One region of the Aureimonas mangrovi genome, then DNA from elsewhere that is predicted to be linked to it. Evidence: predicted binding sites of a transcription regulator. Region 1 holds the regulator's gene; each other region holds the start of a gene.
The links. The regulator PhoB, encoded in region 1, activates phosphate uptake and scavenging genes when phosphate is short. The targets are predictions, from matches to a motif close to TGTCATNNANCTGTCAT.
Positions count from the first base shown of each region.

Region 2: a site for PhoB is predicted at 7,573-7,589, ahead of phnF (phosphonate metabolism transcriptional regulator PhnF). Genes of this name have one in related genera too.
Region 3: a site for PhoB is predicted at 3,195-3,211, ahead of H1343_RS01435 (inorganic diphosphatase). Genes of this name have one in related genera too.

Region 1 is NZ_CP059692.1:2,794,778-2,804,507, reverse strand. Features, by position in the region: gene H1343_RS13535 (hypothetical protein) at 1-303, shown strand, start outside; gene H1343_RS13530 (ATP-binding protein) at 300-1,574, shown strand; gene pstC (phosphate ABC transporter permease subunit PstC) at 1,764-3,242, shown strand; gene pstA (phosphate ABC transporter permease PstA) at 3,239-4,555, shown strand; gene pstB (phosphate ABC transporter ATP-binding protein PstB) at 4,645-5,391, shown strand; gene phoU (phosphate signaling complex protein PhoU) at 5,427-6,143, shown strand; gene phoB (phosphate regulon transcriptional regulator PhoB) at 6,203-6,907, shown strand; gene H1343_RS13500 (DUF3297 family protein) at 7,037-7,300, opposite strand; gene H1343_RS13495 (GcrA family cell cycle regulator) at 7,304-7,870, opposite strand; gene H1343_RS13490 (aspartate aminotransferase family protein) at 8,277-9,485, shown strand; gene argF (ornithine carbamoyltransferase) at 9,482-9,730, shown strand, end outside.
Region 2 is NZ_CP059692.1:1,676,454-1,686,183, forward strand. Features, by position in the region: gene H1343_RS07840 (DNA-directed RNA polymerase subunit alpha) at 1-293, shown strand, start outside; gene rplQ (50S ribosomal protein L17) at 426-848, shown strand; tRNA gene H1343_RS07850 (tRNA-Thr) at 962-1,036, shown strand; gene H1343_RS07855 (alanine/glycine:cation symporter family protein) at 1,204-2,697, shown strand; tRNA gene H1343_RS07860 (tRNA-Pro) at 2,778-2,854, shown strand; gene H1343_RS07865 (ETC complex I subunit) at 2,977-3,285, shown strand; tRNA gene H1343_RS07870 (tRNA-Arg) at 3,307-3,382, shown strand; gene H1343_RS07875 (peptidoglycan D,D-transpeptidase FtsI family protein) at 3,920-5,692, opposite strand; gene H1343_RS07880 (glycine betaine ABC transporter substrate-binding protein) at 5,911-6,768, shown strand; gene phnF (phosphonate metabolism transcriptional regulator PhnF) at 6,816-7,553, opposite strand; gene phnG (phosphonate C-P lyase system protein PhnG) at 7,660-8,136, shown strand; gene phnH (phosphonate C-P lyase system protein PhnH) at 8,136-8,735, shown strand; gene H1343_RS07900 (carbon-phosphorus lyase complex subunit) at 8,739-9,730, shown strand, end outside.
Region 3 is NZ_CP059692.1:302,729-312,458, reverse strand. Features, by position in the region: gene H1343_RS01450 (OsmC family protein) at 347-781, opposite strand; gene H1343_RS01445 (tyrosine recombinase XerC) at 1,005-1,979, shown strand; gene H1343_RS01440 (TraB/GumN family protein) at 2,044-3,117, shown strand; gene H1343_RS01435 (inorganic diphosphatase) at 3,275-3,931, shown strand; gene lpdA (dihydrolipoyl dehydrogenase) at 4,059-5,480, opposite strand; gene H1343_RS01425 (MAPEG family protein) at 5,509-5,901, opposite strand; gene H1343_RS01420 (hypothetical protein) at 5,907-6,407, opposite strand; gene odhB (2-oxoglutarate dehydrogenase complex dihydrolipoyllysine-residue succinyltransferase) at 6,476-7,741, opposite strand; gene H1343_RS01410 (2-oxoglutarate dehydrogenase E1 component) at 7,787-9,730, opposite strand, start outside.

The DNA.
Region 1 (9,730 bases):
GAGATCGTCCTCGACCTTGGCGCCGGGCTCGCACGCGATCTCGCTGGCGCCGACGTGCGCATCGAGGTCGTCGCGGGCTCCCCCGACGACGACGCGCGCGAGTTCTCCGTGCGATGCGTCTTCTCGGACGCCAATGTCTGCGAGCGCCAGCGCTTTCTCACCACGATGCACGAGGAGGCCTTTGTCTTCGACGTAACCGTGCCGGAGGGCGCCGAAGCGCCGGCCAACCTCGCCATTGGACCCGGCCTCTCGGCGGACGGGCCCGACATCGATCTCTTCTCGGTCCGCATGCGTCGCCTGTGAAGGACGAACGCAAGGCCGCCTGGAGAAGACGATACGAGGCAGCGCTCAGGCGCCGCTCCGACCTTGCCGCCGTCGCCGGCTTCGCGCTGATTGCGTTCCTCGTTCCACAGGCGGTGCCGCTTGCCGCCATCGCCTCGCTGGTCGTCGTCGCTTTTGCCCTCATCGATCGCCGGTCGCGTCCGCGCGCGGCGGCCGGGCCGGTCACCGTCCAGGGGCCGTTATGGGGTGAGGGGGCTGCCGGCCCTGTCCTCGAGGCGATGACCGATCCGGTGCTCATCGTCGACCGCGCGCTCTTCATCCGCTTCTGCAACCGCGCGGCCGTTCAGACCTTCGGCACCGTGGCGCCGGGCGAGCCGGTGACCCTGCGCTTCCGCACGCCGGAAGTCGCCATGCTGGCGCGCGAGGTCTTTGCCGATTCGATCCCCTGCGAGACCATCCACCGCGAAGGCCGGCTGGAGGAGCGCGTCTGGTCGCTGAGCATATCGCCCATCCGCGAGGACAGGCCGGGCACCACGCGCTACGCCCTCTTCACCTTCCGCGACCGCACCGCCGAGCATCAGGCCGCGCGAATGCGCTCGGACTTCGTTGCCAACGCCAGCCACGAACTGCGCACGCCGCTCGCGTCCCTCATCGGGTTCATCGAGACGCTGGAAGGCCCTGCGCGCGACGACCGTGAGGCACGCACGCGCTTCCTCTCCATCATGCGCGATCAGGCGGGACGCATGTCGCGGCTCATCGATGATCTTCTCTCGCTCTCGCGGATCGAGACGCGGCCACGGCTTGGACCGGGTGACGAGGCCGACCTCGTCGCTGTGCTTTCCACCGTGCGCGCGCTGATGGAGCCGCTGGCCGCGGAAGCGGGCGTCGAACTGGAACTGGACACGGACGGGCACGACAGCTTCCTCGTCGAGGGCGACGGCGACGAACTCGTCCGCGTCTTTGTCAATCTCGTCGAGAACGCCTGCCGCTACGCCGCGTCGGGCAAACGCGTCATCATCGACCTGTCCGCCGTGGGGGAGAACGAGGCGGAGGCCGAGGTCCGGGATTTCGGACCCGGCATCGCTTCCCGGCACTTGCCGCGCCTCACCGAGCGCTTCTACCGCGTGGCGGAGGGCGACCCGAAGGCGCGCGACGGCACGGGGCTCGGTCTTTCGATCGTGCGCAACATCCTGATCCGGCACGGCACGCGGCTGCGCATCGAGTCGGTGGAGGGCAAGGGCTCGACCTTCTCGGTCCGGTTCCGTCGCAAAACCGACATGGAATCAGCCTGATTCCATAAAAATCAATATCTTAGGGTGTCATAAAAGTGAGACGGCCTCCCCCTATACGGTGGCGGTCGCCGATAAACGGCGCCGTGGTGCGTAGCGGAAGCTATGGAGCGGCGCGCGTTTCCCGGCGTGATGGCCGGCTTCGGTGTCCGGTCGTCTTTCAGGCGACGTGGCCGAAGGAACGCTCAGGCAATGACGACTTCGATGATCGTTTTGACGGTTCTCGTGCTGGCGATTGTCGCCGGTTTCGTCGCGGTGCACCGCGCCCGCGCCGTGGCCAAGGGCGAGCATCTCCATTCGCGGCCGATCTATCACGGCGCCTATGCCTTCACCTGGGCGGCGCTGCCCTCTATTCTCGCGCTCGTGGCGTGGATCATCGTTTCACCCTTCGTCATCGACGGCGTCGTGCGGTCGAACTTCCCCGAGGATGTCGGCCCGCAGCTGAATGCTTTCCCAGGGCTGGCCGAGAGCATCGTCGACAGCCTGGCGCGCGGCATCCGCCTGATACCCGAGCATGAGCGTGGCGCCGTCGCCGATATGGGCATCGCCGAACTCGGCCCGATCCTTCAGGCTCGCGGCGTTCCGGTCGTGACCGCAGCGCAGGATTTCATGATTCCCGCTGCGCTCGCGCAGATCCAGGCTGAAGACACCAGCCGCCTTGCCATGACGGTCGTCGTGATCGCGCTGGCCGTCGCGGGCGCAGCCTTCGCGATCAGCCGCATCCGACTGCGGCTGCGGGCCCGCGACACGGTCGAGCGTGTGACCCGCGCGCTCCTGATCGTCGCATCATCCATCGCCATTCTCACCACTGTCGGCATCGTCTTCTCGATGCTGTTCGAGGCGATGCAGTTCTTCTCCTTCGTGCCGATCACCGACTTCCTGTTCGGAACGGTGTGGGAGCCGCGCTTTGCGGCGGCCGGCACGAGCGCGGCGGGGCAGTTCGGCCTCGTGCCGCTCCTGGCTGGCACGCTCTACATCGCCCTCGTCGCCATGTGCTTCGCGGTGCCGATCGGCCTCTTCGCGGCGATCTACATGGCCGAATACGCGAGCCCTCGTGCGCGTGGCGTCGTCAAGCCGCTGCTGGAGGTGCTGGCCGGCATTCCCACCATCGTCTACGGCTTCTTCGCGCTGATCACCGTCGGCCCGTTCCTGCGTGACCTTTCTGGCCAGCTCAACGGTCTCCTGACGGGAAGTTACTCGAGCTTCATTCAGGCTCAGTCGGTGCTGACAGCGGGCCTCGTGATGGGCGTGATGCTCATCCCCTTCGTCTCGTCTCTTTCGGATGACGTCATCACGGCGGTTCCGCGCTCGCTGCGCGACGGTTCGCTGGGCCTCGGTGCCACGCGCTCCGAGACGGTGCGCAAGGTGATCTTGCCGGCGGCGCTGCCGGGGATCGTCTCGGCGCTACTGCTGACCATGTCGCGCGCCATCGGCGAGACCATGATCGTGGTGCTCGCGGCAGGCATCGCCGCCAATCTGACGATCAACCCGTTCGAGGCGATGACAACGGTGACGATCAAGATCGTCAGCCAGCTGACGGGCGACATCGACTTCACCTCACCGCAGAGCCTCGTCGCCTTCGCCCTCGGCCTGTCGCTCTTCGTGATCACCCTCGGGCTGAACGTCTTCGCCCTCTACATCGTGCGCAAGTATCGGGAGCAGTACGAATGAGCGATACGACCGCAGGGCGCGCCGGAGCGCCGACAAGCGTGGCGCCTGCGCGCCGGGACATCGGCATCCGCCGCCGCTACGCCGCAGAACGCCGCTTCAAGATGTATGGCATCGCCGCCGTCGGTGTCGGCCTCGTCTTCCTCGTGTGGCTCCTGTGGACTGTGATCAGCCAAGGCTACACCGCCTTCTGGCAGACCGAGCTGCGTCTTCCGATCACCTTTTCGGAAGAGGTGATCGACCCGAACGGCGAGCGCGACCGTAGCGCTATGATGCGTGCGGACTATCCGCGCCTCGCCAACGAGGCGATCGCCGCCAAGCTGGGCGTCGATCGCGAAGACCGTCAGGCCTTCTCGCAGGTTTCGGCGCTCGTCTCCAACGGCGTGCGCGGTCTTCTGCGCGACGAGGTGCTGGCAAATCCGACGATCATCGGCACGACCCAGGAAATCTGGCTCCCGGCCAACTCGATCGTCGATTCGGCGGTCAAGGGGCAGTACAATCTCGACGTGCCCGAGAACCGCCGTCCGCTGAACGATCGTCAGCTGGCCTGGATCGCTCAGCTCCAGGACAGCGGCGACCTCGCCCAGCGTTTCAACACCGGCTTCTTCACCAACGGCGCCTCTTCGCGCGCCGAGACGGCGGGCGTGGGTGTGGCGATCGCCGGCTCCTTCATGATGATGGTGATCGTCCTTCTCTTGGCGCTGCCGATCGGCGTCGCCGCCTCCATCTATCTGGAGGAGTTCGCGCCGAAGAACCGACTGACCGATCTCATCGAGGTCAACATCAACAATCTTGCGGCCGTGCCGTCGATCGTCTTCGGCCTGCTCGGCCTGGCCGTCTTCGTCAACTGGTTCGGCCTGCCACGTTCAGCGGCTCTCGTCGGCGGACTTGTGCTGACGCTGATGACGCTGCCGACGATCATCATCGCGACCCGCGCCGCGCTGCGCGCCGTCCCTCCATCGATCCGCGCGGCGGCTCTTGGACTCGGCGCCTCGAAGAACCAGATGGTGTTCCACCATGTGCTGCCGCTGGCCGCGCCCGGCATCTTGACGGGCACGATCATCGGCCTGGCGCAGGCGCTCGGCGAAACGGCGCCGCTGCTCCTCATCGGCATGGTCGCCTTCGTCGCCGATCACCCCTCGGGGCCGATGGACGCCTCGACGGCCCTGCCGGTGCAGATCTTCATGTGGGCGAACGAGGCTGACCGCGCCTTCGTGGAACGCACCTCCGGTGCGATCATCGTCCTACTTCTCTTCCTCGCGGTGATGAACATCGCCGCCGTCTTGCTGCGCCGCCGCTTCGAACGCCGCTGGTAAAGGGACCGATCATGAGCCAGAGCCAACCCGTCATCGAGACGCATGTGCAGACCCCCGCTTCGGTCGCGCCGGACAATTCGCCGGTCAAGATGCGCGGCCGGAAGGTCAACGTCTTCTACGGCGCCAAGCAGGCCCTCTTCGATGTCGATCTCGACGTCGCCGAGCGCCGCGTCACGGCCCTCATCGGGCCGTCCGGCTGCGGCAAGTCGACCTTCCTGCGCTGTCTCAACCGGATGAACGACACGGTGGAATCGGCGCGCGTCGAGGGCGACATCACCCTTGATGGCGAGGACATCTACGCGCCGGATCTCGACGTCGTGGAACTGCGCGCCCGCGTCGGCATGGTGTTCCAGAAGCCGAACCCGTTCCCGAAGTCGATCTTCGACAACGTGGCCTACGGTCCGCGTATCCACGGCCTCGCCGCCAACAAGAGCGAGCTGGAGGAGATCGTCGTCACGAGCCTCAAGCGCGCGGGCCTCTTCGAAGAGGTGAAGGACCGCCTGAATGAGCCGGGCACCGGCCTGTCGGGTGGTCAGCAGCAGCGCCTGTGCATCGCGCGCGCCATCGCGGTTTCGCCCGAGGTCATCCTGATGGACGAGCCTTGTTCGGCGCTCGACCCGATTGCGACGGCCACCGTCGAAGCGCTGATCGACGAGTTGAAGCGCAACTACACGATCGTCATCGTCACCCACTCCATGCAGCAGGCGGCGCGCGTGAGCCAGGCGACGGCCATGTTCCATCTCGGCCGCGTCGTCGAGGTCGGGCCGACGGAGAAGATGTTCCAGAACCCGGACGACAAGCGCACGCGCGACTACATCACCGGCCGCTTCGGCTGACGCAACATGCCCCGGCGGCGGGGCGGGAGAACCTCATGGCCGAACATATCGTCTCGTCCTACGATGCCGAGCTCAAGTCCATCCTCAGCGACATCTCGTCGATGGGCGGGCAGGCCGAGCGCATCGTCGCGCGCGCCGTCGAGTCGCTCACCCGCAGCGACGCGGTCCTTGCCCGCTCCGTCGTGGCCGAGGACAAGGTCCTCGACGCCGCCCAGCGCGACCTCGATGAGCACGCGATCATGACGATCGCCAAGCGCCAGCCGATGGCGCAGGACCTGCGCGAGATCGTGGGCGCCATCCGCATCTCCAACGACCTCGAACGCATCGGTGATCTCGGCAAGAACATCGCCAAGCGCGTGATTTCGATCGCGGAGCACAACCAGCCGGTCAAGCTCGTGCGCGGCATCGAACATCTTTCGGAGCTCGCGCTCGAGCAGCTCAAGGACGTGCTCGATGCCTATGCGGTGCGCGATGAGGCCCGAGCAGAGGCCGTGCGCATGCGCGACGAGGAAATCGACGCGATGTACACGTCGATCTTCCGGGAACTCTTGACCTACATGATGGAGGATCCGCGCAACATCACCGCTTGCACGCATCTTCTCTTTTCGGCCAAGAACATTGAGCGGATCGGCGACCACGCGACCAACATCGCGGAGACGATCTACTACATCAAGACGGGTCAGCAGATGGATCTCGATCGCCCCAAGGACGATCGAACCCACACGATCGGCACCGCGCAGGCGAGCGTCTGAGGCGAGGGCCCCCGGCTCGATGACGCGCCGGGGCTGACCAGGAGGCTGGAGTGATGGCGATGGCACCCCGTGTCGCGGTGGTCGAAGACGAAGAGGCTCTCGGTATCCTCCTGCGTTACAATCTCGAAGCCGAGGGCTACGACGTCGAGGTGATCGCGCGCGGCGACGAGGCTGACATCAGGCTGCGGGAGGCGCAGCCCGATCTTCTGCTTCTCGACTGGATGCTGCCCGGCCTTTCCGGCGTCGAGCTGTGTCGGCGGTTGCGGCAGCGCGAGGAGACGGCGATGCTGCCGATCATCATGCTGACGGCGCGCGGCGAGGAGAGCGAGCGCGTGCGCGGCCTCTCGGTCGGTGCGGACGACTACATCGTCAAGCCGTTCTCGACGCCCGAGCTGATGGCGCGCGTGCGGGCCATGCTGCGCCGGACGAAGCCTGAACGGATCGCAGCGCGCCTTGCGGCGGGCGATATCGAGCTCGACCGCGAGACGCGCCGCGTGCGCCGATCGGGCCGCGAGGTGAAGCTCGGACCGACGGAGTTCAAGCTCCTGGAATTCCTGATGCAGGCCCCCGGCCGCGTTTTCTCGCGCGAGCAGCTCCTGGACGGAGTTTGGGGGCAGGGTGTCTATGTCGACGAGCGCACGGTTGACGTGCATGTCGGTCGCCTTCGCCGCACGCTGAACCGGGGCCAGCGTATCGACCCGATCCGCACCGTGCGCGGTTCGGGCTACGCTTTCGATGAAACCTTCACGGGCCGCGCCTCCTGAGGGGCTGTCGCCGTTCCTGGACGCGGCCGGCGGTCATCGTTCCATCGGGTGCGAGAAATCGAGTACGAAAAAGGGCGCCGATCTTCGGATCGGCGCCCTTTTCATGCCCCTCAACGACGGGGCCCAGCCTTACTCGCCGTCGCCCTTCGGATAGGGCTCGACGGTGCCCTTCAGCTTAATCGTCAGCGGCTTGCCCTTGCGGTCCAGCGTCTTGCCGGCCGCCACGCGCACCCAGCCCTCGCTGACGCAATACTCCTCGACATTGGTTTTCTCCGCCCCGTTGAAGCGGATGCCGACGCCCCGCGCGAGCAGGGCTTCGTCGTGGAACGGGCTGTCGGGGTCGATCGACAGGCGATCGGGCATGGCGGCATCGGCCGGAAGCTTGTCGCTCATCGATCAGCGAACCCGGCGGCGCTCGGACACCGGCTGGAAGGCGATCCGGGCATGATACTGGCAGTAGGGCGAGGCGTCGCCTGAATGGTTGCCGCAGAAGCGGAAATCGGGCGAGAGCGGATCGCCGAGTGGCCATTTGCAGGTGCGCTCGGAGAGTTGCACCAGCGTGAGGTTGCGCGAGATCGGCACGATCTCCGCGCTCTGCTGCTGCTCGGTGACGAGACCGCGCTCTGCGACGAGATCGACCTCTTCCTCCATCTTCAATGCGGTGGCGCCGATGGCGCGCGCCGTCGGCTGGCGCGAAATGCCGGCCTGCGAGGCAACGACGAGGCGCGGGGCGGCCGTCTCGGCCGGGCGTACGGGCTCCGCCGTTGCGGGCTTGGCCTTCACCGTGGCTACGGGCTCGGTGACGGGCGCGGTCTTGATCCGGCTTTCGAGCTTCAGGCGATGGACCTTGCCGATCACCGCATTTCGGGTGACGCCGCCGAGCTCGCCCGCGATCTGGCTGGCGCTGTGACCATCGGCCCAGCGCTTCTTGAGAAGGTCGATACGTTCGTCCGTCCAGCTCATTTTAGTAAGCTCCTCGTTTCGGACAGGGCGGATCATCGGAATCCGTTTACAGTCCACGGGCCGAGGCCCGCCGGATGATCCACCATATCTATGTGACTGCTGATGCTTGCCGCACGAAATCTGGTACGTCCCCAAACTATATATCGGGTGACTCGCTGACAAGAGTCGCGCCGGGGCGCCTCGAATCGATTTGCGGTTATCCCCAGCTTGCCGCACGGACTGCGCTCGCGTGCAGAGCGCCCGGGGCTCAGGCGTCGTTCGTTGACAAGGCGGCCTTTCGACATGGTATAGCACGCGTGTTCAAATGCCCGCCGCAACCGACGCAAAGCCTGCCCACGGCAGGCTTGCTTCGTTTCAGGAAGTCTTCGTCCGCATTTTCTTCAAGCTTAACCCGTGAAGTAGTCTCATGGCCGCCCCCCAAGAAGCCCACTCGCCGCTGTTCGCAACCTACGCTCGCGCGGACCTTCGCTTCGAGCGAGGCGAAGGCGTGTGGCTGATCGCGGACGATGGGCGCCGCTTCATGGATTTTGCCGCCGGCATCGCGGTGAACGCGCTCGGCCATGCGCATCCGCATCTCGTCGAAGCGCTGACCACGCAGGCCACCAAGCTCTGGCACGTCTCGAACCTCTACGAGATTCCGGGCCAGGCGCGTCTGGCCTCGCGGCTGTGCGAGGCGACCTTCGCCGATCGTGTGTTCTTCACCAATTCGGGCGCCGAGGCGCTGGAATGCGCGATCAAGGCCGCGCGGCGCTACCATTTCGTGGGGGGCGAGCCCGAGCGCTATCGCATCGTTACTTTCGAAGGCGCCTTCCACGGCCGCACGTTGGCGACCGTCGCCGCAGGTGGCCAGAAGAAATACCTTGAGGGCTTCGGGCCCAAGGTCGAGGGCTTCGACCAAGTGCCGTTCGGAGACCTCGCCGCCGTGAAGGCGGCGATCGGCCCGCAGACCGCCGCGATCCTGATCGAGCCGATCCAGGGCGAGGGCGGCGTGCGCGTGCCGCCGCCGGGCTTCCTGCAAGCGCTGCGCGACCTGTGCGACGAGAACGGCCTGCTCCTGATCTTCGACGAGGTGCAGTCGGGCCTCGGCCGCACCGGGCACTTCTACGCCTATCAGGGCGCCGGCGTGACGCCCGATCTCCTCGCCTCGGCCAAGGGCCTGGGCGGCGGCTTCCCGATCGGCGCCTGTCTCGCCACCGAGGCTGCTGCCTCCGGCCTGACGGCCGGCACCCACGGCACCACCTTCGGCGGCAATCCGCTGGCGATGGCCGTCGGCAACGCGGTTCTCGACGTGGTGCTGGAAGAGGGTTTCCTGGAGCATGTCCGCGAGATGGGCCTTCTGTTCAAGCAGGGGCTGGAGTCGGTGAAGGATCGCCATCCGGGTGTCGTCGAGGAAATTCGCGGCGAGGGGCTTCTGGTCGGCATCAAGGTGCGCGGGTCCAATGGCGAGTTCGTCGCCAAGCTGCGCGAGCGCGGGCTTCTGGCGGTTCCGGCCGGCGACAATGTCGTCCGGCTTCTGCCACCCCTGATCGTGACGGCCGAGGAGGCCCGGGGCGCGCTGGAGCGCATCGAGGCGGCCGCCGCGGCGCTGTCCTCGACGCAGGGAGCGGCGGCATGAACGCCTCGACTCCGATCCGCCACTTCCTGGACATCTCTGTCGTCGAGCCCGCCGACCTGCGCGCCATTCTCGACGACGCCCGCCGCCGCAAGGCCGAGGGGCGCGCCTCGCCGCGCCCGCTCGAGGGCCGCATGCTGGCGATGATCTTCGAGAAGCCCTCGACACGCACGCGCGTCTCCTTCGACGTCGCCATGCGCCAACTCGGCGGCGAGACGCTGTTCCTGTCGGGATCGGAAATGCAGCTC
Region 2 (9,730 bases), 1.1 Mb from region 1:
ACGAGCAGATCGCAGAGCTCGCCTTCAACCCGGCGCTGCTCAAGAAGGTCGACGAACTCGAGCTCTCGGTGCGCTCGGCCAACTGCCTGAAGAACGACAACATCGTCTATATCGGTGATCTGATCCAGAAGACCGAGGCGGAGATGCTGCGCACGCCGAACTTCGGGCGCAAGTCGCTGAACGAGATCAAGGAAGTGCTGGCCTCCATGGGCCTGCATCTCGGCATGGAAGTGAACGCCTGGCCGCCGGAGAACATCGACGATCTGGCCAAGCGCTACGAAGACCAGTACTGAGAACCAACCGCCGCCTCCGGGCGGCGGTCGCATGCCAGACCAATCATTCAAAGGCACATGCGACCCGCTTGAAGGGAACGCGAGGATGCCGTCCCCCGGCGAGAATGCCGGCATTTTTCGAGGAAGAACACGATGCGTCACGCCAATCGGGGCCGCAAGCTCAACCGCACCCACGAGCATCGCAAGGCGATGTTCGCCAACATGGTCGCTTCGCTCATCGAGCACGAGCAGATCGTAACAACCCTGCCGAAGGCGAAGGATCTTCGCCCGATCGTCGAGAAGATGATCACGCTCGGCAAGCGCGGCGACCTGCATGCGCGCCGCCAGGCGATCAGCCAGGTGCGCGACGAGACCGTCATCAAGAAGCTGTTCGATACGCTGGCTCCCCGCTATGCGGACCGCAACGGCGGATACACACGCGTGCTCAAGGCGGGCTTTCGTCGCGGCGACAATGCGCCGATGGCGGTGATCGAGTTCGTCGACCGTGACGTCGATGCGCGCGGCGCGATCGATCGCGCTCGCGTTGAGGCCGAAGGCGAGAACGAGGCCGCCTAAGCCACACAGCGTTGATTTTTGAAGGCGGCGGGTGCGGATTTTCGTGCCTGCCGCCTTTGCTATGGAGGCGCTCCGTCGTATGTCGGGGCAGGGGCGGCGTGTCGCCCCATGAGGCCGGCTTAGCTCAGCGGTAGAGCAGCGGTTTTGTAAACCGAAGGTCGGGGGTTCAATCCCCTCAGCCGGCACCATTCTTGCTGTCCGAGGGCCCAAGAGCCTTCAAGGACAGCGCCGCGAGGGAAGCGGCGACTGATTCGACGTTCTCCCCGCGCTTGCGAACGACGGCGCATTCCCCGACAGTCTGTGCGGCGATTCTGCGGCGGCCTTTCGCCGGGACGGGATGAAAGGGCGTAGGGCGATGGATCTCATTTACGGGCTGTTCTCGGCGATCGAGGACTTCACGTGGGGCTGGGCCCTTATTCCCATCCTGGTGATCTTCGGCGTCTTCATCACCGTGATGAGCGGCTTCGTGCAGTTCGAATATGTCGGGCGGATGTTCCGTGTGCTGTCCGCCAAGAACCAGAGCGGCGATCCCAACGCGATCAGCGCCCGCGAGGCGCTCCTCGTCTCCGTCGGCGGGCGCGTGGGCGGCGGGAACATCGCGGGTGTCGCCGTCGCCATCACCATCGGCGGTCCGGGCGCGGTGTTCTGGATGTGGGCAGTGGCGCTGATCGGCATGGCGACGAGCCTCGTCGAATCGACGCTCGCGCAGGTCTACAAGCGCGCGAACGGTGACGGCACCTATCGCGGCGGCCCCGCCAGCTACATCATCCACGGTCTCGGCGCACAGTATCGATGGCTCGCGATCTTCTACGCCCTGTGCCTGATGGCGGCTTTCGCCTTCGGCTTCAACGCTTTCCAGGGCAATACCTTCGCGGGCGCGGTGAACGATTCGTTCGGCCTCGGTCGCGGCTGGAGCGGCGCATTCCTCGCCGTCCTCACGGGCTTCATCGTCTATGGCGGCATCAAGCGGATCGCCAAGGCATCGGACGTGATCATCCCGATCATGGCGTTCGGCTACATCGGCATGGCGCTCCTAATCATCGTGCTTAACATCACGGACGTGCCGAGCGTCCTCTACTCGATTGTCGCGAACGCGTTCGGCTTCGAGGAGGCCGTCGGCGGGGGCGTCGGGGTCGCGCTAGCGCAGGGGCTGCGTCGCGGCCTGTTCTCCAACGAGGCAGGGCTCGGCTCCGCGCCGAATGTCGCCGCGACGGCCGACGTGCGGCACCCGATCAGCCAGGGGATCACGCAGTCCTTCTCGGTCTTCATCGATACGATCATCATCTGCTCGTGCACGGCCTTCATCATCCTCCTGAGCCCGGTCTATCAGCCGGGCGCCGAGGGCATCGACGGCGTGGTGCTGACCCAGCAGTCGCTTGTCAGCCATGTCGGGGACTGGTCGCAGTACTTCCTGACCTTCGCGATCCTGCTCTTCGCCTTCTCCTCCATCATCTACAACTACTATCTCGGGGAGACGGCGCTTTCGGTGATGACGCAGAACCCGGTGGCGCTGCACGTCCTGCGGCTCGCGATCGTCGCCGTCGTGTTCCTCGGGGCGACGGCGCCCGGGGCGAGCGCGGTGTTCTTCTTCTCCGACCCGCTGATGGGCGTGCTCGCGCTTGTCAACCTGATGGCGATCATGATGCTTTTCCCGATCGCGCTGCGCGTGCTCAACGACTTCCGGGCGCAGTTAAAGGCGGGGGTTTCGCGCCCGGTCTTCGATCCTGAGCGCTTCTCGGACCTTGCGATCGATCCGACCGCCTGGCCGCATGCGCGCAAGGCCGGGGAGGAAGGGGCATCGCGCGATGACAAGCCGACGGCTGGCGCGGCGCCGGCCACGGCGCGCTGACGGGAAAATCGTGCTGGCGACGATTGACTTCCGGCGTGAGACACCGCAGATCGCCGTTGTGGCTGGTTCGTCCAGCCATTCGGAGCGTAGCGCAGCCTGGTAGCGCATCTGGTTTGGGACCAGAGGGTCGCAGGTTCGAATCCTGCCGCTCCGACCAAATGCCAAGTATCGCACCGAACGCCGGTCGGTTCTGTACGGCAGATGGGTGGAATGACGTTTCAGAGCGCTTTCGCGTCCGCATGGGCGTCTGCGCTCCAAAGCCGCCGACGGAGAGTTTCGATGGTCGCCCGCATCTATCGTCCCTCACGCACCGCGATGCAGTCCGGCAAGGGTAAGTCCCACGAGTGGGTGCTCGTTTACGAACCCGCCGAGGCCAAGACGGTTGAGCCGCTGATGGGCTATACGTCCTCCGGCGACATGCGCTCGCAGATCCGCCTGACCTTCGAGACGAAGGAAGAGGCTATCGCCTATTGCGAGCGACAGGAAATCGCCTTCGAGGTGGAGGAGCCGAACGCGCCGCGCTCACGGCCCAAGCTTTCCTATTCCGACAACTTCCGGTACGACCGCGTACAGCCCTGGACGCATTGACCCGCGGCCGGGGTCCGGTGCGGCCCCGTAGCTCAGTGGATAGAGCACCGGCCTTCTAAGCCGATGGTCGCAGGTTCGAATCCTGCCGGGGTCGCCAGTCGTTTGCATGCTTCCCCCGGCCGTTGATCGCCGTCGCGAGTTGATGCCTTAACGTACCGAGGTCAAGAACGCGGCAGAACGGCATCTGCACGATACTCATCACGCAGCATCGAGAGCGACGCTCCGGAACGGATCGTCGCTCGCGGGATTAGCTGCCCATGGGCAAGAGATACACCGTCGAGACGGCTTTCAAGGCCGGCAAGGACGCACACGACCGCGGCGTGCTTCGCGCTCTCGGTCCGCATCGCAGAGGTTCGCCCGACTATGAGGATTGGGTTCGCGGATGGGATGCGGCCCTGCGCGCCGGACGTGGCGATCCGTCGAGGCTGAACGAAAGGCCGGATATTCTCACGCTCAGGGACGCCCGGCTCCAAAGCGCGAACAGCGAGGACCTCAACATTCTCGGCGACCGTCCTCGACCGAGAGCGCGGTGATGTCAGCTCGTGTCTGAGCGCGCTAGCCTGGGCGCTCGCACATTTCGCGGGTCCGGCTCGGCTCGGGCGACTGTGCGGTGTCGATAGCCCGGCGGGCCGCATCAGTAGTTCGCGAGCACCGCGTCATAGGTCGCCATCCGGATGCGGTCATATCCGAAGGGACGCAGGGCCAGCGTGTTGGCGAAGGGGTTCTGCGGATTCCCCATTGTCGGCGGCATGTGCATGATCGGCAGGATCCGGCTCAGGATCCGGCCCGCTGCCGGCACCGCGTTCCAGCCCGAGGTGCGGAAGCCGTGCGTACCCTCAACGGGTTTGGGCTCATCCAGAATCACCAGGAAAAGGTACTTTGGGTCGTTCGCCGGGAGGATGCCCATGAAGGAGGTCATCACGCGCGTGCGCTCGTAACGACCATTGATCACCTTCTCCGCCGTCCCGGTCTTGCCGCCGATATAGTAGCCATCGAGGTTGGCGCCCTTGGCCGAGCCGGTGATGGCGTTCAGGCGCATCAGATAGCGTAGTGCCTCGCCGGATTGCGGCGTCACGACATTGTCCTGAATGATGCGTGAGGCCGGATCGCTGCCCTTCACGAAGGTGGGCCGATAGAGGTGCCCGCCGTTGACGAGCGCGCCGATGCCCATCGCCGCCTGCAGGGGCGTGACGGCAAGGCCGTGCCCGAAGGCGATCGTGGCCGTGTTCACCGGCTGCCAGTTCCGCGGCACGATGGGGCTTGCGCTCTCGGGCAGTTCGGTCGTCAGGCGGTCGAGTTGGCCGAGCTTGCGCAGGAACGCCTGGTGGCCTTCCACGCCGACGCCCATCGCCATGCGGCCGAAGGCGATGTTGGAGGAGTGCAGGAACGCCTCCGGGACGTTGAGCGGCCGGTTTTCGCCGCGGAAGTCGTTGATGCGGAAACGGCCGAAGCTGAGCGGACGGCTGGCGTCCAGCACGGAATGGATGTTGAAGATGCCCGAATCGAGCGCCATCGCCGTCGTCATCGCCTTGAAGGTCGAACCCATCTCGTAGACGCCGACATTGATGCGGTTGATGTTCTCCGGCTTCTGGGCCTGCGTGGCGTCGTTCGGGTCGAAATCCGGGATCGAAACAAGCGAGAGGACCTCGCCGTTCGTCACGTCGAGAACGAGCCCGGCGCCCCCGACGGCCTCGTACTTGTCGATCTCGGCCTTCAGGCTGTCGGTGAAGGCGTGCTGGACCTTCAGATCGACACTGAGCTCGACCGGGGTCAGGCTTTCGCTGGAAAGGTCCATGCCGGCCGTCTGCAGTGCTTCGAGGCCGCTGCGATCGATCCAGCGCTCAATGCCGGCGATGCCCTTGTTGTCGATGTTGACCGCGCCCAGCACCTGAGCGGCCGCGGGCCCGTTGGGATAGAGGCGGCGCGTCTCCCGGCGAAAGCCGACGCCCGGCACGCCCTGCTCCCACATCGCCTGCTGCTGGCGTGGGGTGATGGTGCGCTTGACCCAGGTGAAGCCGCCATTGCCGCTGAGACGCCGATGCAGCGTGCTCGCGTTCAGGTCCGGGAAGATCGCCATGATCTTTTCCACAGCCTCGTCGACGTCCACGATGCGGCGCGGCTCGGCATAGACGGAGAAGGACGGTACGTCGGTTGCCAGGATCTCGCCGTTGCGATCGAGGATATCCGGACGCGCGACAGAGGGCGGGGCGGGGTTGTAGCGCGCAACCGCCTCGTCGACCGCGCCGAACCAGACGAGGCGCGTGAGGATCACACCGTAGACGCCGGCAAAAAGCCCTGCGGCAAGGAGCGCCCGGACACGGTTGCGCGGCGGCTGGCTTGCACGCCTGTTGTGCGGGCTCTTCTGCGTTGCGTCTGCCTGCGTCGATGGCCCGGTCTGTCTTGTCATGCGAACTCGCTGGTGGAGGGCAGGCGAGCGAGGCCATGCCGCAGCAAATTGATGTAAATTCTATGTGCCAAGGTGGTTAAGAACGGGTTGATGGGCCGTCGACTCCGTCTGCGGAGCGGCTGCCGGATCGTCGGTGACCACAGGGTCGGTCGTGGGGTAGGAATGCGCGGACCGTCTCTTTAGGGTTGTGCCCGTTCACAACAGCCGAAGGCGATCGAATGCAGAAAAGACGCTCCACCCTCATCCTCACGGGCGCGGCCCTTCTGGGCTTTGCCGCCGTGCCGCAGGCGAGCGCGCAACCCGGCGGCGAGATCAGGATAGGCATGAAGGAGTGGGCCGAGAACGTCGCCGTCTCCAACATGTGGAAGCAGGTTCTGGAGGAGAAGGGATACAGCGTCAGCCTGACGACGGTGGGCCGGGTCATCTCGTTTGCAAGCATGGCGACCGGCGACCTCGATCTCGACCTTGAGAGCTGGCTGCCTGCGACGGACGCGGAGCTTTTCGAGCGCTACGGTGACGACGTCGAAGCTGGAAGTGCCTGGTATGATGGTGCGCGCCTCGGCCTCGTGGTGCCGAGCTATGCGGACATCGAATCAGTCGATGATCTGCAGGACGCGAACGTCCTGGACAGCGCCTATTCCCAGGACGTCATCGGCATCGAGAGTGGCTCGGCTTTGATGGGCATGGCCGAGAGGGCGATGGGCAGCTACGAGCTTGATCGCGAGCTGATCACCGGTTCCGAGGCTGCGATGATGGCCGTTCTCAACCGCGCCTACGAGACCGAGCAGTCGATTGTCGTCACGCTCTGGAGCCCGCATTGGGCCTTCGCGCAGTATGACCTCAAATATCTGGACGACCCGCAGGGCGTGTTCGGTGACGTGGAGCAGATCCACTATGTGACGCGCTCAGGATTCGCGGAGGATTTTCCGAGGGTCCACGAATGGCTGGAGGCATGGGAGATGGACGATCAGTCCCTCGGCAGCCTGATGGCGGCCGTCGAGGAGGGCGGAGAGGTCGAGGGCGTCTCTCAGTGGATCGACGAGAACCGCGAACTCGTGGACAGCTGGATTGAGTAGCGGGTCGGAATGCCGCCGGCAGGCTTTTACAGAGTCGGCCGGGGCTCTTATGCGCCTCCGCTCGCCTGCGGGTTGAAGACGAGTTCCATGCGCTCCGCCGGAAATCGCGCGCGCTTGGCTTGGATCGGGCGGCCGTCGGGATCGACGTCGACGGCCGTCGATACAAGTACGATTCCATCGGCGGGCAGCAGCAGATGCTCGGCGTCCGCAGGATGCACCCGCTCGGCGGTGATCCGTGTCTCGCCGCGTCGGTAGTCCGAAAGCCCCTGAGCCTTGAAGGCTTCGGTGACGGAGCCCGTCTCGGCGTAGGCCTGCACGATGCCGGGAAAGCGATCGGCCTCGAAATAAGCGGTGGCAAGCGAGAGCGGCAGGCCGTTCGCCACATGCAAAGTCTCCAGGCGGTGGAGCGGCGTGCCGGGCGCGCATTCCAACATCGTTGCCGTGCGCCCGTCCGCGCGAACCGCGTCCGCCCGGATCAGGCGACCCGCGGCGCTGCGCCCGCCGGCCGCAACATTCTCCGAAAAGCGGGTGCGTGAGCCGACCGGATAGGGAAGGCGCGGCACAGGCGCGTTGACGAAGGTGCCGCGACCACGCTCGGCACGCAGAAGCCCCTCCTGCGCCAAAGCCTGTATGGCCCGCCGTACCGTGTGACGGTTGACCCCGTGCTCGTCAGCCAAGACCGCCTCGGGCGGCAAGCGCTCGCCAATCGTACCGTCTCCGATCGCCGTTCGAATGCGATCCGCCACGCGCCGCCAGCGGGTGATCCCGTCATCCAGATCGTTCAAATCCCAACCTCCATCCAAACGTCATCATACAGTCATCGTCGAGCCGCTAGAAACAACATATCAATATAGTTGTCTATACAAATAGACAAATAATGGCTTTGGACCGATGAGCGCGACGCAGACCCATACTAACGATGACGACCGCGCGGATCGGCGCCGGAAGATGCTCGGTACCCTGACCATCATGCCGGTCGCCGCGATGGCCGAACGCTATGCCGCGCTTGGCGCACTCCCACAGGCGCTGCCGGTGCGCGGGCCCGAAATCGGGCTTGTCATGCTCAATGGACGGATGGGTGGGGGCGGTGCGCCGTTCAAACTCGGCGAAGCGAGCGTGACGCGCGCCACCGTACGCATCGAGAGCGGTGAGATCGGTCAGGCGATGGTTCTCGGACGGGAAACGCACAAGGCGCAGATGATCGCCCATCTCGACGCGCTTTGGCAGCACGATGATTGGCGCGGGATCGTCGAGCGCGAGGTCGTCGTCCCCGCGATGGAAATCGAAGAGGCGGCCGTTCGAGACCGTGCGGAAGAGACGGCGGCCACCCGAGTTGACTTCTTCACCCTGGCGCGAGGAGAAGACTGATGGGATCTCCGATGCAGACGGCCGTCGTCGGTGGCCTCGAAGACCCGGTCTTCGGGTCGCAGGCAATCTTCCGGCAGGTGATGAACGCCTTCGCCGCGCCCGGCACGATCGCCGATCTCGGCGATCTGGTTCAGGCTCCCGAGGGCGTCGTGCCGGCAGCTGCGGCCGTTCTTGCCGCGCTTGCCGATCAGGATACGCCGGTGTGGGTGGCGCAGACCGGTGCGACAGTGGGCGCATGGGTCGCGTTCCAGACGGGCGCCGAGGTGACGGATGAGCCACGCCACGCTGTGTTCGCGCTCCTGCCCGCCGGCATGACCGTGGACGACTGGGCCGAGTTTCCCATCGGGACCGCGCAATACCCAGACCGTGGCGCGACATTGATCCTTCCCGTCGAGGCGTTCGAGGGTGGATCGGAACTCCAGTTGACGGGGCCGGGCATCCAGACCGTGCGCTCGATCGCGCCCCGGGGTCTTCCAGCCGGCTTCGTCGCCGCCCGCGCAGCGGATCGCGAGCGGTTCCCGCTCGGCCACGATCATCTTCTCGTCTGTGGAACGCGCGTCATGGCGCTGCCGCGCACGACGCGCATCCAGGAGGTCTGAATCATGTATGTCGCCGTGAAGGGTGGCGAGGCCGCCATCCGCAACGCCCATGCGCTCTTGGCCGACCGTCGCCGCGGCCCGCGCGACGTGCCGGCGCTCACGCTCCAGCAGATCGTCGGGCAGCTTTCGCTCGGTGTCGACCGCGTCATGGCCGAGGGCTCGCTCTACGACGCGGAACTGGCCGCGATGGCCGTGCGCCAGGCACGGGGTGACCTGATCGAAGCGATCTTCCTCATCCGCGCCTATCGCACCACGCTGCCGCGCTTCGGCGAGGCGCTACCGTTAGACACGGCGGCGATGAGCATCGAGCGCCGTGTGTCGGCGACCTACAAGGATCTGCCGGGCGGCCAGCTTCTCGGGCCGACCTTCGACTATACCCATCGCCTGATCGACCCGGCGATGGCCGGTGACGAGCCGGTCGACGCCCCCGAAAAACGCGACGCCGAGGCGATGCAGCGCGTGCCGCGCGTGACCGACATCCTCGGCGACGAGGCGCTGATCGAGCCCGATGGAGACGGCGAGGGGCCGGCCGGCGACCTGACCCGCGATCCGCTAGAATTCCCGGCCGACAGAAGTCTCAGGATGCAGGCGCTTGCGCGCGGCGACGAGGGCTTCCTCCTCGCGCTCGGCTATTCCACGCAGCGTGGCTACGGGCGGACGCATCCCTTCGTCGGCGAGGTCCGCATGGGCCTCGTGGATGTCGAGGTCGAACTTCCGGATGTGGGGGCGGTCCGGATCGGACAGGTCCGCGTCACCGAATGCCAGATGGTCTCCCAGTTCAAGGGCGCGACCGGCGAGGCTCCGCGTTTTACAAGGGGTTACGGTCTCGTCTTCGGCCAGTCCGAACGCAAGGCGATGGCAATGAGCCTCGTTGATCGCGCCCTGCGGGCCGACGAGTTCGGCGAGGAGCGCCTTGCGCCCGCGCAGGACGAGGAATTCGTGCTGGAGCACTGCGACAATGTCGCGGCCACCGGTTTCGTCGAGCACCTGAAACT
Region 3 (9,730 bases), 990 kb from region 1:
TCGTAAAATCAAAGCCGACAAACACGGAAGGCGCAAAACCGAGCCGACCGATCAACCCCCGGAGAAAAACCCCCGAAACCCAACCGTCAGCTCAACTTTCCGGCTCAACTCCCAGAACCATCAGGTCCCGGCCGCCTCGCCCCGGCGCCACCGCCGTCGTCGATGAGCGGCTTATAAAAGCACTCGGGGCCGAACGTCAACACCCCTCAGCGCGAAAAAGTGCTCCGGGCGCAAAAATCGTCATCACGGCGTCATTGCCCGTCTGCTCTATGTGAGGCTTCGGCCCCCGATCTTCCATCTTTTGCAGGGCGCGGCGCCGATAGGGCGCCGCGCCCGCGACGGCCTCTCAGACGAGCGCCGCGTCCAGCGTCACCTCGATCGCACCGAGGGCCTTGGAGATCGGACAGCCCTCCTTGGCCTTCTTGGCGAGCTCCTGGAACTTGCCGTCCTCGATGCCGGGGACCTTGGCCTCCAGCGTGATCGCGCTCGACTTCACCGTGAAGCCGCCGGCTTCCTGTTCCACCGTCACCACCGCGCGCGCCTTCAGCTCGTCAGCTGGTGTGCCGTTCTCGGCGAGGAAGTGCGAAAGCTGCATGGCGAAGCAGCCCGAATGGGCGGCCGCCAGGAGCTCCTCGGGATTGGTGCCCGACTTGCCGCTTTCGTCCTCGAAGCGAGCCTTGAAGGAGTAGCCGTGCTTGTCGAGCGCGCCCGACTGGGTCGTGATCGTGCCCTTGCCGTCACCGAGCGCGCCGTTCCAGATGGCGGTTGCGTGTCGTTTCATGAGATATCTCCCTGGCCGCGTGGACAGTCTTGTGGGGCCGCGGGGGCGGCCATGCCGGGTGCGAAGATGGAGACGGGTCGCCGCGCGTCCAGAGGACCGCCCGAAAACCGTGGCACATTCATGGAAAGCGTAATGCGTCGATTCGCGGTGTTGTGGTGAAGCGTTTACGGCTTGTCCGTCATCTTCGCCCTCGGCCCCGAACCGCAACTGCCGGGAGATCTCGATGTCTGCGACCCACGCACTGATTCCCGCCTCGCCTGCCGTGATGGAGCGCAAGCGCGAATGGCTGGCGCGCCTTGCAGGCGAACGTGGGGCGAGCGCGAACACCGTGGAGGCCTACGAGCGGGACCTGCGCCAGTTCCTGGTCTTTCTGGCCGCCGATCTCGGCCGCCCGGCCGAACTGGGCGATCTTGCCGACATCACGCCGCAGCGTCTTCGCGGCTTTCTGGCCGGCCGCCGGCGCGAAGGCGCGGGCTCGCGAAGCCTCGGACGCGGGCTGGCGGGGCTGCGCTCCTTCCTGCGCCATCTGGAGCGCGAGGGCCTCGCCTCGAGCGCAGGCGCCAACGCATTGCGCGCGCCGAAGGCAGAGCGCGGCCTGCCGCGGCCGCTGGCGCGCGCCGACGCCCTGGCCGTCGCAAGCGAGGCGGGTGCGATGGCGGCCGAGCCGTGGATCGCGGCGCGCGACGTCGCGGTGCTGACCCTCCTCTACGGCTGCGGGCTGCGCATCTCCGAAGCGCTGTCCATGCCGGGCGACAGTTTCGCCGATCCGAAGGCGCGTTCGATGCGCGTCCTCGGCAAGGGCGGCAAGGAGCGGCTGGTGCCGCTGCTGCCGGCCGTCCTGCAGGCATGCGCGGACTACCGCCGCCTCTGCCCCTTCGTCCTGTCGGCCGACGAGCCCTTCTTCCGCGGCGCGCGGGGCGGGCCGCTGCGCGCGCAGATCGTCCAGCGGGCGATGGTGCGTCTGCGCGGCCTTCTCGGCCTGCCCGATTCGGCAACGCCCCATGCGCTGCGCCATTCCTTCGCGACGCATCTTTTGGCCGCCGGCGGCGATCTGCGCGCCATCCAGGATCTCCTCGGCCACGCGTCTTTGTCCACCACGCAGACCTACACCGCCGTCGACGCCGCGCGGCTGATGAACGTCTACGAGACGGCCCATCCCCGCGCGCGACGGCGCGAGGGATCGACGCGCACGGGCTGACGGAAGCTTCAGGCTTTGGTCACCGCGCCGTGTGAGGGTGCGACGAACACCTCCGGAGCCTTCGATGACCCAGATGCACCGCGCCCGCCCCATCACGGAGCGCGCAGCCGACGCGGCCTTCGCCGCCCTCAATGCAGTGCCCGCCTTGCTGTGCGCCGCGCTTGTCCTCGCTCCCGTCTTCGCGTCCGCGCAGGAAGCCCCGGCCTGCGATGAGGGCACCAGCCTTTACGACGGCCTGCCGCAGGAGCTTCGCGCCGCGATCGAGCACGAGGCGGCGGCGGTGCCGAACGGCGAGGGTCGGCTGTTCCGGATCACCGGCCGCGACGGCGCGGCTGATTCGTTCCTGTTCGGCACGATGCATCTGTCCGACCCGGCCGTCCTCGCGCTGCCGGCGCCCGCGCAGGCCGCCTTCGAGACCGCCGGCCAGCTCGTCGTCGAGACCACCGAGATCGCGGATGAGGCGGGCGTCGCGGCCGCCGTCCTCGCCCGGCCCGACCTGACGCTGCTGCCTGCGGGCACGCGCCTGACCGACCTCGTCGCCGAGCCCGAGCGCGCCGAACTGGAACAGGCGCTCGCCGGGATCGGCATGCCGGCCGATGCGGTCGGCACGCTGCAGCCCTGGTTCCTCACCGCCGGCCTCGTCGTGCCGCCCTGCGAGCTCGCGCGACAGGCGGCGGGCGAAACCGTCCTCGACCTCGCGTTCCTGCGGCGCGCCGAGGAAGACGGCAAGTCCGTGCATGGGCTCGAGACGGCCGTCGAACAACTCGAGGCCATCGCCTCGATGCCGCTCGACCTGCAGGCCGAGAACCTCGTCGCGACCCTCGCCATCCGCGACCGCCTGCCGGACATCTTCGCGACCATGATCGCGCTCTACGGCGAAGGGCGGATCGGGGCGATCACGCCGACGGTGGAGCATCTGGCGCCCTCCGGCTCCAGCGATGCCGCATCGCTTGCGGTCACCGCCGGCTTCGAGGACCGCGTCGTCACACGGCGCAACCACGTGATGGCCGAGCGCATGGCACCGATGCTCGACGAAGGCGGCGCCTTCGTCGCAGTCGGCGCGCTGCATCTGCCCGGCGAGGAGGGCATCGTCGAGCTCCTGCGCGCGAAAGGCCGTGAGGTCGAGCGCGCAGACTGAACGCGGCTCATCGACGGCGTCGTCCGGCGATGCGGGTCCAGGTCCCGCTTTGATTCACGTGAAACACGTCATCGAAATGTCATCTGTCCGTTACCCGTCCGTCGCCGGTTGCCTTTATCGGCGGTCGCGTTCCATCAGACGCGAAGGTGATCATCTCATGACCAAGCTTTTCAAGGCGGGCCTTCTGGCCGCGTCTGTCCTCGCAACGCCCGCGCTTGCGCAGGAATACGTGTCGCCCTACGCCTATCCGCAGCCCGAGGAAGGCGGCGAGTTCAACGCTGTCATCGAGATTCCGGCGGGCTCCTTCACCAAGTACGAGATCAACGCCGAAACTGGTCACGTCTTCGTCGACCGCTATCAGGTCATGCCGGTCGTCTACCCGGCCAACTACGGCTCGATCCCGTCCTCGCTCGGCGGCGACGGCGATCCGCTGGACGCCATCGTCTACACCCGCGAGCCGATCGTGCCTGGCGCGCTGATCCGTGTGCGCGCCATCGGCACGCTCAACATGATCGACGGCGGCGAGGAAGACGACAAGATCATCGCGGTTCCGGTCTCGGACGTCGACCCGCAGTACGACGCCATCCAGGAACTGTCGGACATGCCGGCGGCCGAAATCGATCGTCTCGAGGCGTTCTTCCGCGTCTACAAGCAGCTCCCCGAGGGCCGCAAGGTCGTCGAGCTGACGGGCTATGAGGATGCCGCGACGTCGGTCGCGATGGTCGATGAAGCGATCGAGGCCTACCGCACGCAGGATTCGGCCGCGAACGACAATGCCGAAGCCGGCGCGGAAGGCGAGAGCGCCGCGCAGTAACGAGCTTGCCGGCGCCTCCGAACTGGAGGGCCGGCAAACGAAAAAGGCCGCTGCGCGTCGTCCCGCGCAGCGGCCTTTTTCTTGTCGGTTCCGAGGCTGGCGGCCAGGCCGCCGGCCGCCTCTCCCCTCAGATGTGGATCGGCTTGGCAAAGGCCGCGAAGGCAGCCTCGCGCATCGCCTCGGACATGGTCGGATGCGCGTGGCAGGTGCGCGCGAGATCCTCGGACGAGCCGCCGAACTCCATCAGCACGGCCGCCTCTGCGATCAGCTCGCCCGCGCCGCGTCCGAGGACATGGACGCCGAGCACCCGGTCGCTCGTCTTGTCGGCGAGAATCTTCACGAAGCCGTCGGTCGAGAGCATGGCGCGCGCGCGCCCGTTCGCCATGAAGGGGAACTTGCCCACCTTGTACTCAATGCCGTCCGCCTTCAGCTCCTCTTCGGTGCGCCCCACGGAGGCGACTTCGGGCTGGGTATAGACGACAGAGGGGATCACGCCGTAGTTCACATGGCCGTGCTGGCCGGCCAGGATTTCGGCGAGCGCGACGCCCTCGTCCTCGGCCTTGTGGGCGAGCATCGGGCCCTTCACCACGTCGCCGATGGCGTAGATGCCGTCGACATTGGTCTTGTAGCCGGCGTCGATCTCGACGCGCCCGGCCTTGTCGCGCTGAACGCCCACCTCGTCGAGGCCGAGCCCGTCTGTGAAGGGCCGTCGGCCGGTCGCGACCAGCACGACGTCGGCCGAGACGGTCTCGGCCTCCCCGCCTTTCGCGGGCTCGAACGTGACGGAGGCCTTGCCGCCTTCGGAGACGATGCCCGTTACCTTGGCGCCGAGCTTGAAGGTCATGCCCTGCTTGGCCAGCAGCTTCTGGAAGGCGGTGGAGACCTCGCCGTCCATCGGGCCGAGGACCTTATCGAGATATTCGACCACCGTCACCTTGGCGCCGAGGCGCCCCCAGACCGAGCCGAGCTCGAGGCCGATCACGCCGCCGCCGACGACCACCATCGTCTCCGGCACACGGGAAAGCGCGATCGCATGGTCGGAGGAGACCACGGTCTCGCCGTCGAACTCGACGTCCATTCCCGGGATGCCGGCAACCTCGGAGCCCGTGGCGATGACGATCGCCTTGGTCTTCAGCGTGCGCGCGGCACCGTCCTCGCCAGCGACCTCGACCTCGCCCGCCGCCTTAATGCGGCCGGTGCCGATGATGCCCTCGATCTTGTTCTTCTTGAACAGGAAGGCGATGCCGTCGACATTCGACTTCACCGTCTTGTCCTTGTGCCCCAGCATCGTCTCGAGGTTGAGCTTCGGCGCGACCTCGATGCCGAGCTCGGCGAAATTGTGCCCGGCTTCCTCGAACATTTCGGAAGCGTGCAGCAGGGCCTTCGACGGAATGCAGCCGACGTTCAGGCAGGTGCCCCCATAGGTCTTGCGCTTCTCCACGACGGCCACCTTGAGGCCGAGCTGCGCCGCCTTGATGGCGCAGACGTAGCCGCCGGGGCCGGAACCGATGACGACAAGGTCGAAGGCGCTGTCTTGGGTGTCGGACATGAGCGAGAGAATCTTTCGTTTATCGCGGTCAGAAAAGGAAGCGGATCAACATAAGGGCCAGCCCGAACATCGACGTCAGGAAGGCGATCGAGCGCACGTAGCGAACCCCGAACAGATAGAGCGGCAGGTAGGCGACACGGGCGATCAGCCACAGCCACGCGCCCAGCGCTCCGATGCCGCCTGTCTCGTCGATGACGGAGAGGCCGAGGGCGAGCGCGATGAAGGCAGGCCAGGTCTCCTTGAAGTTGTCGAGCGCGCGCTGGGCCCGGCCCGCCATCGTCCCGAGCGGCTTGGCCTCCCCGTCGCGTGGGCCGGCGTTCCAGTCGATGCCGCGCTCGCGCGTGGCAAGATTGCCCTGCAGCGCGATATGTACCACGAGAAGGATGATGGAGAGTGCGAGGACGACGAGTTCTGCGGGCATCGCGGTCACAGCCCCTCCTGCGGGCAGTCGCCGACGGCGCTGTCGAGGGAGGCGGTCGTCTCCTCCAGCTTGCCGGCGATGATGCGGATCGGGCTGAAGGGCGGCTCGATCTGCGCGGCGGGCTGCACCTGGCGCGTCTCGTAGCAGCCGGTGAAGACGCTGACCGTCCCGTCCTCGGCCGTCGCCTCGACAGCGACCGGCACCGAGCCGTAGAGGGAGCCGGCCGCGCCCTCGCCGGTCACCTCACCCAGCTTCAGGCGCACATGCGCTGTCTGCTCGTAGCCGGCCGAGAAGCGTTCGGGGTCGGCGACCACGCCCTCGTCGAAATAGGACCAGGCGCGCAGATATTCCCGCCGCTCGATGGCGTTGTAGAGGGATTGGATGAGGGCGCCCGGGTCCGAACGGTCATCTTTGTAGACGGGAACGTCCTGCGCCACAGCGCTCGCGCCCGGGTGGAGCGCGAGGAGAAGCGTCGCGAGGGCGAAGGTGTTTCGACCGGTCGGCACGCCTGCTCCTTCCCTGGATCGTCCGCTTCCTCCGCCGACAGGTAGAGGAGGAAGCGGCATCGTCACCGCTAGAGGTCGAGGACGAGACGCTCCGGATCCTCGAGCGAATCCTTCACGCGCACCAGGAACGTGACGGCCTCCTTGCCGTCGACGATGCGGTGGTCGTAGGAGAGCGCCAGATACATCATCGGCCGGATCTCGACCTTGCCGCCGATCGCCATCGGCCGCTCCTGGATCTTGTGCATGCCGAGGATGCCCGACTGCGGCGCGTTCAGGATCGGCGTCGACATCAGCGAGCCGTAGACGCCGCCGTTCGTGATGGTGAACGTGCCGCCCTGCATGTCGGCCATCGACAGCGTGCCGTCGCGGGCCGCCTTGGCAAGGCGTCCGAGCTCCTTCTCGATCTCGGCGATCGTCATCTGGTCCGCGTCGCGCACCACCGGCACTACGAGGCCCTTATCCGTGCCCACGGCCATGCCGATATGGGCATAGTTCTTGTAGATGAGGTCGGTGCCGTCGATCTCGGCGTTCACCGCCGGGATCTCCTTCAGCGCATGGGTGATCGCCTTGGTGAAGAAGCCCATGAAGCCGAGCTTCACGCCGTGCTTCTTCTCGAACAGATCCTTGTACTTCTTGCGCAGCTCCATCACCGCGGTCATGTCGACCTCGTTGAAGGTCGTCAGCATGGCGGCGGTGTTCTGCGCGTCCTTCAGGCGCCGCGCGATCGTCTGGCGCAGGCGGGTCATCTTCACCCGCTCCTCGCGCGAGGCATCGTCGCCCGAAGACGGCGCACGCGGCGCGGCGGGCGCCTTGGCCTCGGCACCGCCCGTCACGCCCTTCGAGATGGCGTCGAGAACGTCGCCCTTCAGCACCTGCCCGCGCTTGCCCGAGCCCTCGACGTCGGAGGCCGAGAGATTCTTCTCGCTCATCAGTTTCTGCGCCGAGGGCGCGGCCGGCATGTCGCCGCCTTTGGCCGCATCGGCCGGAGCCGGCGCCGCGTTGCCGTAGCCCTCGGTCTTGCCCGACGCGGCTTCCGCCTTCGCGGGCTCGGACGGCTTCTCGGTCGGAGCCTTCGCGCCGCCGGCGGCCGCGCCCTCGCCTTCGCCGATCATCGCGATCAGCGCGCCGACCTCGACCGTCTCGCCCTCCTGCACGACGATCTCGGCGAGGACGCCGGCGGCGGGCGCCGGCACCTCGACCGTGACCTTGTCGGTCTCGAGCTCGGCGACGGTCTCGTCCTGCTCGACGCGCTCGCCCGCCTTCTTGAACCACTTGCCGATCGTGGCTTCGGTGACGCTTTCGCCGAGGGTGGGGACTTTGACTTCGATGCTCATCGGGGGCTTTTTCCAGATCGTTGAGGGCGCGGGCGGGCGTGTTCGTTAGGACTTTGCGGCGTCGGGGTTGCCGAGCGCCTCCTCGAGGAAGGCCTCGAGCTGGGCGAGATGCTTCGACATGGTGCCGACGGCCGGCGATGCGGCCGGCGGGCGCCCCGCATAGCGCGCGCGGCGCTTTGGCGCGCCGGTGCGGTCGAGCACCCACTCAAGATAGGGCTCGATGAAGCTCCATGCACCCATGTTCTTGGGCTCTTCCTGGCACCAGACGATCTCGGCGTCCTTGAAGCGCGAGAGCTCGTTGATGAGCGTCTTGGCCGGGAACGGATAGAGCTGCTCGACGCGCAGGAGATAGACGTCGTCCAGCCCGCGCTTCTCGCGCTCGTCGAGAAGGTCGTAATAGACCTTGCCGGTGCACAGGACCACGCGGCGGATCCTGCCGTCCTTGGCAAGCTTCACCGCGCTGCCCTTCTTCGTCTCCGCGTCGTCGAGGAGAACGCGGTGGAAGGCGGTGTCGCCGGCCATGTCCGAAAGCTCGGACACGGCGCGCTTGTGGCGAAGCAGCGACTTCGGCGTCATCAGGATCAGCGGCTTGCGGAAGTCGCGCTTCATCTGGCGGCGCAGGATGTGGAAGTAGTTCGCCGGCGTCGTGACGTTGGCGACCTGCATGTTGTCCTGCGCACACGCCTGCAGGAAGCGCTCCAGGCGCGCCGAGGAGTGCTCGGGACCCTGCCCCTCGTAGCCGTGCGGCAGGAGCATGACGAGGCCCGACATGCGCAGCCACTTCGCCTCACCGGAGGAGATGAACTGGTCGATCACCACCTGCGCGCCGTTCACGAAGTCTCCGAACTGCGCTTCCCACAGCGTCAGGGCGTTCGGCTCGGCGAGCGAATAGCCGTATTCGAAGCCGAGCACGGCCTCTTCGGAGAGCATCGAGTTGATGACCTCGAAGGAGGCCTGGCCCTTCTGGATATTGGCGAGCGGGATGTAGCGGTTCTCGTTCTCCTGGTCGTAGAGCACCGAATGGCGCTGCGAGAAAGTGCCGCGTTCCGAGTCCTGGCCGGACAGGCGCACCGGGTTGCCCTCCGCCATGATCGAGCCGAAGGCCAGCGCCTCGGCTGTCGCCCAGTCGATCGGCTCCCCGGCCTCGATGGCCTTGGCGCGGTTCTCGAGGAAGCGCCCGATCGTGCGGTGGACGTTGAAGCCCTCCGGGATCTCGGTGAGCTTCCTGCCGATCTCCTTCAGCCGCTTCATGTCGACGCCGGTCATGCCGCGGCGCGGCTCGTCCTCGTCGTCGGCGCGGCGCATGCCGGACCACGCGCCGTCCAGCCAGTCGGCCTTGTTCGGCAGATAGGCCTGGCCCGCCTCGAACTCGGCGTCGAGATGCTGGCGCCATTCGGCGCGGCGCGCGTCGACGTCGTCCTGCGTGAGGACGCCTGCCTCCACCAGCTTCCTGGCGTAGAGCTCCAGCGTCGTCTCGTGGTTGCGGATGGTCTTGTACATGATCGGCTGGGTGAACGCGGGCTCGTCGCCCTCGTTGTGGCCGAAGCGGCGGTAGCAGAAAATGTCGATGACCACCGGCTTGTGGAAGGTCTGGCGGTACTCGATCGCCACCTTCGCCGCGTAGACGACCGCCTCCGGATCATCGCCGTTGACGTGGAAGATCGGCGCCTCGACCATCTTGGCGACGTCGGAGGGGTACGGCGAGGAGCGCGAGAAGCGCGGGTTCGTCGTGAAGCCGATCTGGTTGTTGATGATGACGTGGACCGAGCCGCCGACGCGGTGGCCGCGCAGGCCCGAGAGGCCGAAACACTCGGCCACGACGCCCTGGCCGGCGAAGGCCGCGTCGCCATGGATCAGGAGCGGCAGAACCTGATTGCGGATTTCCTGCGGCACGACGTCGGTGCGCGTGCGCCCGTAGATCTGGTCCTGCTTGGCGCGCGCCTTGCCGAGCACCACCGGGTTGACGATCTCGAGATGCGAAGGGTTCGC